Linked DNA regions of Natronorubrum tibetense GA33. The protein of the gene in region 3 binds, or shares a complex with, the protein of the main gene of each other region. Links are inferred from orthologs where the notes say so. Each region holds a gene or a part of one and is shown on either strand. Other genes may lie near its edges. The genes, in order: rpl7ae, NATTI_RS0117600 and NATTI_RS0118910.

The links.
Region 1: NATTI_RS0118910 (region 3) and rpl7ae share a complex: the UniProt entries of both Methanocaldococcus jannaschii proteins name them as parts of the 50S ribosomal subunit. The link is inferred for Natronorubrum tibetense GA33 from one-to-one orthologs.
Region 2: NATTI_RS0118910 (region 3) and NATTI_RS0117600 share a complex: the UniProt entries of both Methanocaldococcus jannaschii proteins name them as parts of the 50S ribosomal subunit. The link is inferred for Natronorubrum tibetense GA33 from one-to-one orthologs.

The regions. Positions count from the first base shown.
Region 1 is NZ_KB913017.1:3,417,655-3,421,348, forward strand. What follows is about bases 188-3,067. They hold rpl7ae (50S ribosomal protein L7Ae), read right to left. Parts: upstream 1,869-3,067; coding sequence 1,506-1,868; downstream 188-1,505. Other genes in these bases: ndk (nucleoside-diphosphate kinase), read right to left, coding at 407-871; NATTI_RS0117455 (50S ribosomal protein L24e), read right to left, coding at 868-1,266; NATTI_RS0117460 (30S ribosomal protein S28e), read right to left, coding at 1,270-1,494; tmcA (tRNA(Met) cytidine acetyltransferase TmcA), read left to right, coding at 2,252-3,067. Also shown: NATTI_RS0117445 (DUF7344 domain-containing protein), read right to left, coding at 1-135; more of tmcA, read left to right, coding at 3,068-3,694. UniProt on the Methanocaldococcus jannaschii protein: Multifunctional RNA-binding protein that recognizes the K-turn motif in ribosomal RNA, the RNA component of RNase P, box H/ACA, box C/D and box C'/D' sRNAs.
Region 2 is NZ_KB913017.1:3,444,908-3,448,576, forward strand. The notes cover bases 416-3,270. They hold NATTI_RS0117600 (50S ribosomal protein L13), read right to left. Parts: upstream 2,141-3,270; coding sequence 1,691-2,140; downstream 416-1,690. Other genes in these bases: eno (phosphopyruvate hydratase), read right to left, coding at 416-908; NATTI_RS0117585 (DNA-directed RNA polymerase subunit K), read right to left, coding at 905-1,090; NATTI_RS0117590 (DNA-directed RNA polymerase subunit N), read right to left, coding at 1,092-1,286; NATTI_RS0117595 (30S ribosomal protein S9), read right to left, coding at 1,299-1,697; NATTI_RS0117605 (50S ribosomal protein L18e), read right to left, coding at 2,137-2,490. In the rest of the region: more of eno, read right to left, coding at 1-415; more of NATTI_RS0117620, read right to left, coding at 3,271-3,669. UniProt on the Methanocaldococcus jannaschii protein: This protein is one of the early assembly proteins of the 50S ribosomal subunit, although it is not seen to bind rRNA by itself. It is important during the early stages of 50S assembly.
Region 3 is NZ_KB913017.1:3,673,061-3,676,817, reverse strand. The notes cover bases 425-3,367. They hold NATTI_RS0118910 (50S ribosomal protein L23), read left to right. Parts: upstream 425-1,740; coding sequence 1,741-1,995; downstream 1,996-3,367. Other genes in these bases: NATTI_RS0118895 (50S ribosomal protein L22), read left to right, coding at 3,147-3,367; NATTI_RS0118900 (30S ribosomal protein S19), read left to right, coding at 2,717-3,139; NATTI_RS0118905 (50S ribosomal protein L2), read left to right, coding at 1,998-2,720; rpl4p (50S ribosomal protein L4), read left to right, coding at 992-1,744; NATTI_RS0118920 (50S ribosomal protein L3), read left to right, coding at 425-988. Also shown: more of NATTI_RS0118920, read left to right, coding at 1-424; more of NATTI_RS0118895, read left to right, coding at 3,368-3,626; NATTI_RS0118890 (30S ribosomal protein S3), read left to right, coding at 3,626-3,757. UniProt on the Methanocaldococcus jannaschii protein: Binds to 23S rRNA. One of the proteins that surrounds the polypeptide exit tunnel on the outside of the ribosome.

The DNA.
Region 1 (3,694 bases), 260 kb from region 3 along the record:
GACGCCGTCCGGTTGGTCGTGCATGTAGTAAAGCGCGTACCGTCGACGGCGGTTCGAGAGAAGATCGAAGATCAGATCGAGCGACGGCGTCACCTCGGCCGTGATCTTCGTCGACTCTCGCTCGGTTTTACGCATCCACGAACCACCTACCGTGTGTTACCATTCGAAACCACCAACCGTCTCTTCTGCAGCCGTCCCATTAGATGTTGCGTCTACCTAGAAAAACACATGTACATTCTCCACAATATAATCTCCGGTATAATTACTGGGTGGTGGCCGCTGCCAACGAGATTACAGTCGTCGCTCTTAACCGTCTGTTTTTGATGTCGACTGTACGTTAGACGCGAGAAAATGAAGAATCGATCGGGCGAATCGCTGCGTTCGAGCCGAGACGAGCCTCGACGTACTACTCGTAGAGCCACTCGGCGTCGTGCTGATCGTAGTCGATCAGTTCGTCGTCGTCGAAGTGAATCGCGATTTCGCGTTCGTTCGCGCCATCGTCCTCGTGGTCGGCAGCGTGAACGACGTTTCGACCGAGATCCAGCGCGTAGTCGCCGCGGATCGTTCCCGGTGCGGCCTCGAGCGGGTCGGTCTCGCCGATCATCTGACGGACCTGACGGGTCGCATCCTGGCCTTCCCAGACCATCGGGACGACCGGACCGCCGGTGATGAACTCGATGAGGCCGTCGAAGAACGGCTTATCCTCGTGTTCGCTGTAGTGTTCTTGGGCCCGCTCCTCGGGCATGTTGATCACTTTGATCCCGACGAGTTTGAGACCGCGGTCCTCGAGTCGGGAGATGACTTCGCCGACGAGCCCGCGCGCGAAGGCGTCGGGCTTGACCATGACGAAGGTCCGCTCGTGGTCGCTCATTGTTCGGCCTCGGTCTCTTCGGCTTCGTCCTCGCCGTCGTCTTCCGCTTCGGCTTCGACATCCTCGTCCTCGGCGACGTCCTCGTCACCGGCGGATTCGGCGTCGTCGTCTTCGTCGACGGCTTCGTCCTCGGTCTCGAGGTCGTCGTCAGCTTCGGCGTCGGCGACCTCGTCTTGATCGTCCTCGGCAGCGGGCGTGGTATCCTCGGCCGGCCCCTTGTTACGGCGACCGTCCTCGGTCCACTCCAGATCGCGCGGTTCACGACCGAGCTTGTAGTTTTTCTCCGCCTTCGAGTCGACGAAGTGGAGCACACTGCCGTTCTTGCGGACGTACATGATGCCCGTGCCGGGCTCGATCTCTTCGCCCGTGTAGTCGCACGTACGTTTCTCGACCATTGGTTATTGTCCTCCGATGGAGTCTGCCTCACGAGCGGTCTCGCGAAGCTGCAACACGTCGCCTTCGCGGACCGGCCCGAGGCAGTTTCGGGTGATGATTCGTCCCTGGTTCTCGCCCTCCTTGATTCGGCATTTGACCTGCATGGCTTCGCCGTGCATGCCGGTCTTGCCGACGATCTCGATGACCTCGGCGGGCGTAGAGCCGCTTTCTTCCTCTTCAGCACTCATCTCTGATCACCTCAGTCGAGGTCCTCGACCTTGTCGGCGATATCTTCGACGTCGTCGCCCGCCTCGCCGGCGTCGACGATCGCCGCGGCGGCGCTCCCGACCTCGAGGCCGGCAGCGTGGCCGACGTCGTCCTGGGTCTCGATGAAGACGACCGGGATGCCCTTCTCGTCGGCGAGTTCGGGCAGGTGCATGACGATCTCCTCGGGGGAGACGTCTTCTGCGACGTAGACGAGATCGGCGTTGCCGCGCTCGATCGCTTTCGTCGTTTCGTTCGTTCCTTTCTTTACGCGTCCTGTGTCTCGTGCGACCTCGAGTGCCTCGAGGGCATCGTCTGCGAGGTCGGCCGGGATGTCGGTTGTTACGTAGACTGACATTGGTTGTTCACCTCTCCTACACGTGGGCTCGCGCTCCCCTGCCGTCCGGGTGCTGGGCACCCGTGCCGAACTGATTCCGGCGGAAGTCCTGTGAGGCTAGGAGCATCATCAACCCCGCGTAGGGTGTACTACGCCAGTAGCGTTGCCCCCCTTAAAAGCGTGTTCAAACGGACGGGGCTGTGAGAGGGGTCCGCACGGGCCGATTCGACAGGATATAGACAATCGTGACTGTGGTGCGAGACTATCGATCAACCCACGGTACGCGGTGGTCCGGAGTATCGATTGCCGTCGAACGGAACGCTTCTCTCGATCACCCTTCCAGGCGACTGCCCCATCGATCGTACTCCGGTGGCTATTACTCTCGAGTCCCCCAATCCGCTCACATGGACGCGGACATCGTCGGACTCGCCGAATCGCTGTTCGACGAAGCGACGGGAACGAACGAGCGACGGCTGCTGGTCCTCTCTGGCGAACGGGAAGAGGGATACGACGCCCTCGAGTCGATCCTCGACGCCCTCCCGGTCGCGATCACCGCCACGACGCTCGTCGGTCCCGACGACCGCCTTCGCTGTGAATACCTCCCGCAGGCCAACGCGAGCGACCTCCTCGGAACGACTCGAGACGTCGTCGCGCTCGATGCCCACGAGGGACTCCGACCGAACGCGCTCGGCAAAGTCATCGGTGCGGTCGACGGGGGCGGCCTGCTGGTCCTGCTGACGCCACCGCTCGAGGGCTGGCCCGACCGAAGCGGCGAGTTCGACGAGTCACTCGCGGTGCCACCGTTCTCCCTCGCGGACGTTACCGGGCGATTCAGAGGGCGACTCGTCGAAACCCTTCGCGCACATCGCGGAATCGGAATCGTCGACCTCGATGCCGAGCAAATCGTCGACGACGGATTGACGAATCCGGCACCGCGCCCGAGCCGCGAGCAGGAACCGTCGCTCGAGGCACCGACGAACACGCGGTTCCCCGCCGAAACCTACGAGGCCTGTCTCACCGGCGACCAGGCCAACGCGGTTGCCGCGTTCGAGTCACTGCTGGAGGGAACCGAAGCAACTGGCGCGACCGACGAGACCGAAGCGACCAAACGCACCCAGCCAGGAGCCGTCGTCCTCGAGGCCGACCGCGGCCGCGGCAAGTCGAGTGCCGCAGGACTGGCCGCGGGAGCCATGGCTGCGGCGGGACTGGACGTCCTCGTCACCGCACCCCAATCGCGGAACGCGGCCGAACTATTCGATCGCGCGGGGGAACTCTGCGAGGCGCTCCCGGACGTCGACGCCACGGTCGACCCTGCTCGCCGGCTCGAGACCGCTGTCGGCGGCCGTGTCCGGTTTCTCGAGCCGACCGACGCCGTGGCCCAACTCGAGGACGCGGACGTCGTCATCGTCGACGAGGCCGCCGCGCTCCCGGTCTCGATGCTCGAGTCGCTACTCGAAGCCGACAACGTCGCGTTCGCGACGACGATTCACGGCTACGAGGGGGCCGGCCGCGGCTTTTCGGTCCGGTTCCGGGATCGACTGGCCGGGAGCGATCACGAGGTGGCCGAGCGAACGCTTCTCGAGCCGATCCGGTACGCCGCGGGCGACCCCGTCGAGGTCTGGGCGTTTCGCGCGCTGCTCCTCGACGCCCGGCCGCCGGTCGAGTCGCTGGTCGAGGACGCGACACCAGACTCGGTCGACTACCGACGACTCGAGCCGGACGACCTGCTCGCAGACGAACACCTGCTCCGGGAGGCGTTCGGCCTGCTAGTGCTCGCCCACTACCGCACCGAGCCCAACGACCTCGCGCGAGTGCTCGATGCACCAAACCTCGAGGCCCGCGCGCTG
Region 2 (3,669 bases), 230 kb from region 3 along the record:
CCACAGATCAGCGTTTGGTCGCCGACCTCGTCGGTGAGTTCGGCGAAGGCGTCGTAGTCGTTCTCGTCGAGGGGATCCTCGACGTAGACCAGATCGTACTCACGGACCAGATCAGCGATGTACGCGATCTGCTCGTCCGTGTCGCGGCTGACGCCTTCGGACTCGTACTCGTAGGTTTCCGAATCGTCGTCGTACATCTCGGCGGCCGCAACGTCGAGTCCAAAGCCGATACCGAAACCGACCTCGTCTTCGACCTGCGAGACCGCCTCGTCGACGATCTCGAACGCCTCCTCGTCGTCGATCGACGGCGCCCACGCGCCCTCGTCGCCCTTGCCCGACGGAACGCCTCGTTCCTCGAGCAGGTCGGCGACGGCATCGTGGACGGCGGCATTGGCGAAGACGGCGTCTTCGACGTTCGGCGCCCCGACGGGGGCGACGAGGAACTCCTGAATGTCGGTCGCGTCGGCGGCGTGTTCGCCACCGCCGACGACGTTGCCGAGCGGGATCGGGAAGTTCTCGCCGCGGAACGCACCGCCAAGATGCTGGAACAGCGGCGCGCCGAGGACGTCGGCACCGGCTTTCGCGGCGGCCATCGAGATGGCGACCGCGCTGTTAGCGCCGATTTCCGAGAAGTCGTCCGTGCCGTCCGCGGCACGGAGGATCGAATCGACTTCTCGCTGGTTGCCCGCGTAGGCCTCACCGACGAGACGGGGGACGGCGCGTTCGCGGGCCGCGGCGATCGCCTCGTTGGCGGGTCGCTCGACGGCCTCGTACTCGCCCGTGCTGGCACCGCTGGGTGCCGCAGCGCGACCGAATCCGCCGCTTTCGGTGATGACGTCGGCCTCGACCGTCGGGTTGCCCCGGGAGTCGAGGATTCGACGCAGCCGAACGTCCGTGATGCGCGTCATTTCCGGTCGTACCCCCGCTTGACGGTAAACGGCAGGACGCCGGCATCGTACTCTTCGGCGGCGATGAGGATCGGTTCGGTCTGCTTCGTCTCGATCAACACCGGCGCGCCGTAGGACACCTGCAGCGCTCGCGCGCCGAGGATGCGTGCTTTCTCGTAGCGATTGTGACGTTCCTGTTGCATGTTACTGGTATGGAGAGACGACGTCAACGAGGTCGGTGTGACTGACGAGCATGCGCCGACAACAGTAGCGGTCGACGCCGAGTTCGTCGAGAACCTTCTCGGGGTCCTCGTCGCCCTCGTTCGCTCGCTCGTCGAACTCCTCCCAGTGTTCGCCGACGACAGTGCCACAGGTGAAACACCGGACCGGTACCATCATGTTTGAATCACCTTAGCGGTAGGACTTCTGGTAGCGAGCCCGAGCGCCCGGGCCGCCCCACTTCTTCGGTTCGGACTGGCGAACGTCGTTGACCAGCAGCGACCGGTCGAACTCCATGTAGGCGTCGCGGAGTTCTGCGTCGTTGCTGTGCTGGACGATGCCGCGTGCGATGGCGGTGCGGACGGCGTCGGCCTGTCCGCTGATCCCGCCACCCTCGACGCGAACGTCGATGTCCATCTCGCTCCGGAGGTCCTCACCGGCGATGCGGAACGGCTCGAGCATCTTGAGTCGGGACATCTCCGGTTCGACCAGTTCGACCGGCTTGGAGTTGATTCGGACGCGACCCTCGCCCTCGCTAACGGTTGCGCGAGCGACGGCGGTCTTCTTCTTTCCACTCGTGTTCGTTACCATGTGACGTTAGCACCGAGTTGATCGGAGACTTCGCCCAGGTGGACGAAGCGGATGTTCGACAGGCGATCCAGCGACGTGTCCTCGAGAATCTCGGCCTCGCGGTCGTCGTCGTCCTCGTACGGGTTGCCGACGTAGACGCGAACGTTCTCGAGTGCCTCGCGACCGCGCGTCTTCTTGTACGGCAACATCCCGCGAACGGAGCGCTTGAAGATCGTGTCCGGTCGCTTCGGGTAGTAGGGTCCGCGGTCGGAGCCCAGCTGGATGCGCGTGCGGTAGTTCTCGAAGATATCCTCCTTGTCGCCGGTGATGACGGCGTCTTCGGCGTTGACGATCGCGACGCGTTCGCCGTCGAGTGCGCGCTGTGCGACCTCGCTGGCGACGCGACCGAGAATGCAGTCCCCGGCGTCGACGACGACGTCCGCGTCGAACTCTGCGATACTCATCGAATCACCCGGACGTTGGATCCTTCGGGGTTCTCTTCGAGCAGTTGCTCGAGCGGTACTGGCTCGCCGACCTGATCGATCTTCGTCTCTGCGGACGAAGAGAAGTTGACGGCGGCCACGGTGACGTTCTTCTGTAGTGCGCCGGAGCCCAGCACTTTGCCGGGAACGACGACAGTCTCTTCTTCGCGTGCGTATCGTTCGATGCGGCCCAGATTCACCTCTGCGTGGGTGCGTCGGGGCTTCTCGAGTCGATCCGCAACGTCTCGCCAGACGTCGGCGTCCGCTTTGCGGGACGTCGACTTCAGCTCGGCGATGAGATCGTTGAGCCTCGGATTAGTTTTGCTACTCATTGGTTTCCTCCAAATACTGCGGGCTCGAGAGCGAGCACGTGCTCGCGTCCTCGAGCGATCGTGGAATCGATATCGGTTCGATCGAACCGATCGAGACGTCGACCGCGTCTGGTCGTGTCTCTTCGGATCGATCGACTGCTGAGAAGTGGATGCAGGGAGCAGGATTTGAACCGCCGGGAGACGGTCGGTTTTGCAACCGCTCGACTCCCGTGGCTCAAATCTGCCGTTCCATTTTCACAGCTCTTCCGTTTGGTCGAGCTGGAAAAATGCAGGGAGCAGGATTTGAACCTGCGGACTCCTACGAGACAGCGCCCTGAACGCTGCGCCGTTGACCTGACTTGGCTATCCCTGCTCGCACTTCTGTCTATCCGTCGCCCCTTCAAACCCCTTTCGATTCCAGTGGACGACGCCGCACCAGTCTCGTCGCTCGCGGCGCTGGCGAACGGGCGTGCGTCCGTGTGGGTGTGGGGGCGATGAATCATCGTTACAGCTGTACTGCGTCTTCGAGTTCGGTCGCACGCGCCTCGATCGAGTCGACGGCTCGCGTGACCAGTTCCTCGACGGTAAAGGAGCCGTCCGTCTCCACGCGGAAGACGAAGGCGTTCGGGACGTCCTCGACTTCGACCTGCTTGCCGGGGTATCGGTTCGAGAGATCGTGGTCGAACTCGCTGGTCGGCACGAGTTCGCCGTCGTCCTCGATGACACCGCGGACGATCTGTGACTCCTGCTCTTCGAACTCCGGCAGGTCGTCGACGACCGACACGCGCTGGAGGTGTCGGTACCCGACGGCGACACCGCCCTGATGTTTCGCGTGGTTCTTTCCGCGTTCGAGCACGGCGTCGGCCTCGGCCTCGAGGCGCTGGCCGTCTTTGAGCTCGATGATCGGCACGTTGTCGTCCGCGGGCTGGACGAGGTCGTCGCTCGAGACGAGATCGCCCGAGTAGGCGGTGGCCGGCCCTTCGACGTCGATCGAGAGCGTGACGGTGTCGTCCTCGACGAACTCGCCTTCCGGCGGGGTCGTCAGCGGGACGAGTCCGAGTCGGAGCGCGAGTTGCTCGTCGAACATGACCGACGAGTTCTCGACGAACCGGACGGTATCGATCGCCATCGTGGGGACGTCGGCGACCATCGCGCGACGAATACCGTTGGCGAACGCGGGTGTCACGTCGCGGACGAGGA
Region 3 (3,757 bases):
ACTCGGGTTCGGCCCACGACAGCGTGCGACCAGCGAGGTCCCACGCTTTAACTCGTGGCCGGACGACGACGGACAGCCAACGCTCCAGGGATTCGCGGGCTACAAGGCCGGCATGACCCACGTCGTTATGGTCGACGATAAAGCGAACTCGCCGACCGAGGGGATGGAACAGACCGTCCCCGTAACGATCGTGGAGACGCCGCCGATGCGCGCGGTCGCACTACGAGCGTACGAAGCAACGCCATACGGCATGAAGCCGGTCACCGAGGTCTGGACCGACGAGTTCGTTACCGAACTCGATCGCGTCCTCGACGTCCCCGGTGATGACTACGACGCCGACGCCGCCGAAGACGAGCTTCGGGGCTACCTCGAAGAAGGACGCGTCGACGACGTTCGCGTTATCACGCATACGGTTCCAGGGAGCATTCCCTCGATGCCGAAGAAGAAACCGGACGTGATGGAGACGCGAGTCGGCGGCGGCTCCGTCGAGGATCGCGTCGACTTCGCCCTCGAGACCGTCGCAGACGGCGGCGAGCACGTCATGAACGACGTGTTCCGCGCGGGCGAGTACGTCGACGCGAGCGGTGTCACGAAAGGGAAAGGGACCCAGGGCCCCGTCAAACGCTGGGGCGTCCAGAAACGAAAGGGCAAGCACGCCCGGCAGGGATGGCGGCGCCGCATCGGGAACCTCGGTCCGTGGAACCCGTCCCGTGTTCGGTCGACGGTCCCACAGCAGGGACAGACCGGTTACCACCAGCGGACGGAACTGAACAAACGCCTCGTCGATATCGGCGACGGCGCAGACGCGACGGTCGACGGTGGCTTCGTCAACTACGGCGAAGTCGACGGACCGCACGCGCTGATCAAGGGCTCGCTCCCCGGGCCGAACAAGCGCCTCGTGCGCTTCCGCCCGGCGATCCGACCCGGAGACCAGCCGCGCCTCGATCCCGAGGTACGCTACGTCTCCACCGCATCTAACCAGGGATAACACATGGAAGCAACAGTACGAGACCTGGACGGCGACGACGCGGGCTCGATCGAGCTCCCGGCGGTCTTCGAGACCACTTACCGCCCGGACCTGATCGCCCGCGCCGTTCGCGTCGCCCAGGCAAACCGAAAACAGGCCTACGGTGCCGACGAGTTCGCGGGCATGCGAACGCCCGCGGAATCGTTCGGTAGCGGTCGCGGGATGGCTCACGTTCCACGTCAGGACGGCCGCGCACGACGCGTCCCCCAGGCGATCAAAGGACGGAAGTCACACCCACCGAAGGCCGAGAAGGACCAGTCCGACTCGATCAACACGAAAGCGAAAAAACTCGCCGTCCGTAGCGCCATCGCGGCGACGACGGACGCCGACCTGGTCGCCGAGCGCGGCCACCAGTTCGACGACGACGCGGAGATTCCCGTCGTCGTGAGCGACGAGTTCGAAGACCTCCAGAAGACGAAGGAAGTCGTCTCGTTCCTCGAGGCCGCCGGTCTCGCGGACGACATCGAACGCGCCGACGAAGGTCGGAGCGTCCGATCCGGACAGGGGAAAGCCCGTGGCCGGAAGTACAAGACGCCGACGTCGATTCTGTTCGTCACCGCCAGTGAGTCCGGCCCGTCCCGTGCGGCCCGGAACCTCGCTGGTGCCGACGTGACGACGGCTGCGGAGGTCAACGCCGAAGAGCTCGCACCCGGCGCACAGCCGGGTCGACTGACCGTCTGGACCGAGAGCGCACTCGAGGAGGTGGCAGACCGATGAGTTCGATCATCGAGCACCCCCTCGTGACCGAGAAGGCCATGAACGACATGGACTTCGAGAACAAGCTCCAGTTCATCTGCAACCCCGACGCCACCAAACCCGAAATTCGGGATGTCGTCGAGGAGCGGTTCGACGTCGGCGTCGCTGACATCAACACGCAAGTGACGATGAAAGGCAAAAAGAAAGCGATCATCAAACTCTCCGAGGACGACGACGCACAGGAAGTCGCCTCGCGAATCGGGGTGTTCTGAAGATGGGACGACGTATTCAGGGACAACGACGCGGTCGCGGTGGCCCGACGTTCCGTGCCCCGTCACACCGCTACAAGGCGAAGCTCGACCACAAGAAACAGGAGGACGACGACCTCGTCCGCGGAACGGTCGTGGATATCGAACACGACCCGGCGCGATCCGCGCCGATCGCCGCCGTCGAATTCGACGACGGCGACCAGCGACTCATCCTCGCACCTGAGGGCATCTCCGTCGGCGAGGAGATTCAGGTCGGCGTCTCCGCGGAGATCAAGCCGGGCAACACGCTCCCGCTCGCGGAGATCCCCGAAGGAATTCCGGTCTGTAACGTCGAGGCGAACCAGGGCGACGGCGGTCGATTCGCCCGGGCCTCCGGCGTCAACGCGGATCTGGTCACCCACGACCGCAACGCTGCGGTCGTCCAGCTTCCCAGCGGTGAGGTCAAACGCCTCGATCCACAGTGCCGTGCCACCGTCGGCGTCGTCGCCGGCGGCGGTCGAACGGAGAAACCGTTCGTCAAAGCCGGGAACAAGTATCACAAGATGAAGGCACGGGGGACGAAATACCCTCGCGTCCGTGGTGTCGCGATGAACGCCGTCGACCACCCGTTCGGTGGCGGTGGCCGACAGCACCCGGGCAAACCCAAGTCCGTCTCGCGGGATGCCCCGCCGGGACGGAAGGTTGGTGACATTTCCTCGCGCCGTACCGGCCGAGGTGGAAACAAATGAGTCAGGAGTACCGAACCGGCCGCGAAGGTGAGTTCACCTACCGCGGTCACACGCTCGAGGAGTTGCAGGATCTGGACATCGACGAAGTCGCAGAACTGCTGCCCGCTCGAAAGCGGCGAAGTATCGAACGCGGCCTCTCAGTCGAGAAGCAGAAGCTGCTCGAGAAGGCCCGCGAGAAAGAAGAAGAGGAGACGGCGAACGCGCCGATCCGAACGCACCTGCGGGATATGCCGATCCTGCCGGAGTTCGTTGGCTTGACCTTCGAGGTCTACAACGGACAGTCGTTCGAGCGCGTCCGCGTCGAGCCCGAGATGATCGGACACTATCTCGGCGAGTTCCAGCTGACCCGCAACTCCGTCGAACACGGACAGGCAGGGATCGGTGCGACTCGCTCCTCGAAGTTCGTCCCACTGAAGTGATCATCGTATGGGAATCAACTACTCAGTCGACGCCGACCCGGACAAGACCGCGAAAGCGATGCTTCGGGAGCGTCACATGAGCAACAAGCACAGCAAGGAGGTCGCTCGCGAACTGAAGGGCCGAACCGTCGCGGACGCACAGGCCTTCCTTCAGGACGTCATCGACGAAGAGCAGTCCGTTCCGTTCAAGTCCCACAACACCGGTGCGGGTCACCGCTCCGACATCGACGGCTGGGACGCAGGAAAGTACCCCGAGAAGGTTTCGGGCGAGTTCCTCGACCTGCTCGAGAACGTCGCGGCGAACGCTGACCACCAGGGCTTCGACGGCGAATCGATGGAGATCGTCCACATCGCCGCCCACAAGGTCGGCGAATCGGTCGGTCGCAAGCCCCGCGCGATGGGGCGTGCCTCGGCCTGGAACACGCCGGAGGTCGACGTCGAGATCGTCGTCGAGGAAGTCGACGAAGAAACGGAGGACGATAACTAATGGCTGACGAACACCAATTCATCGAAAACGGCCTTCAGCGGTCCCAGATCGACGAGTTCTTCCAGGAAGAGCTCGGCCGCGCGGGCTACGGTGGTATGGACGTCGCCAAGACGCCGATGGGTACGCAGATC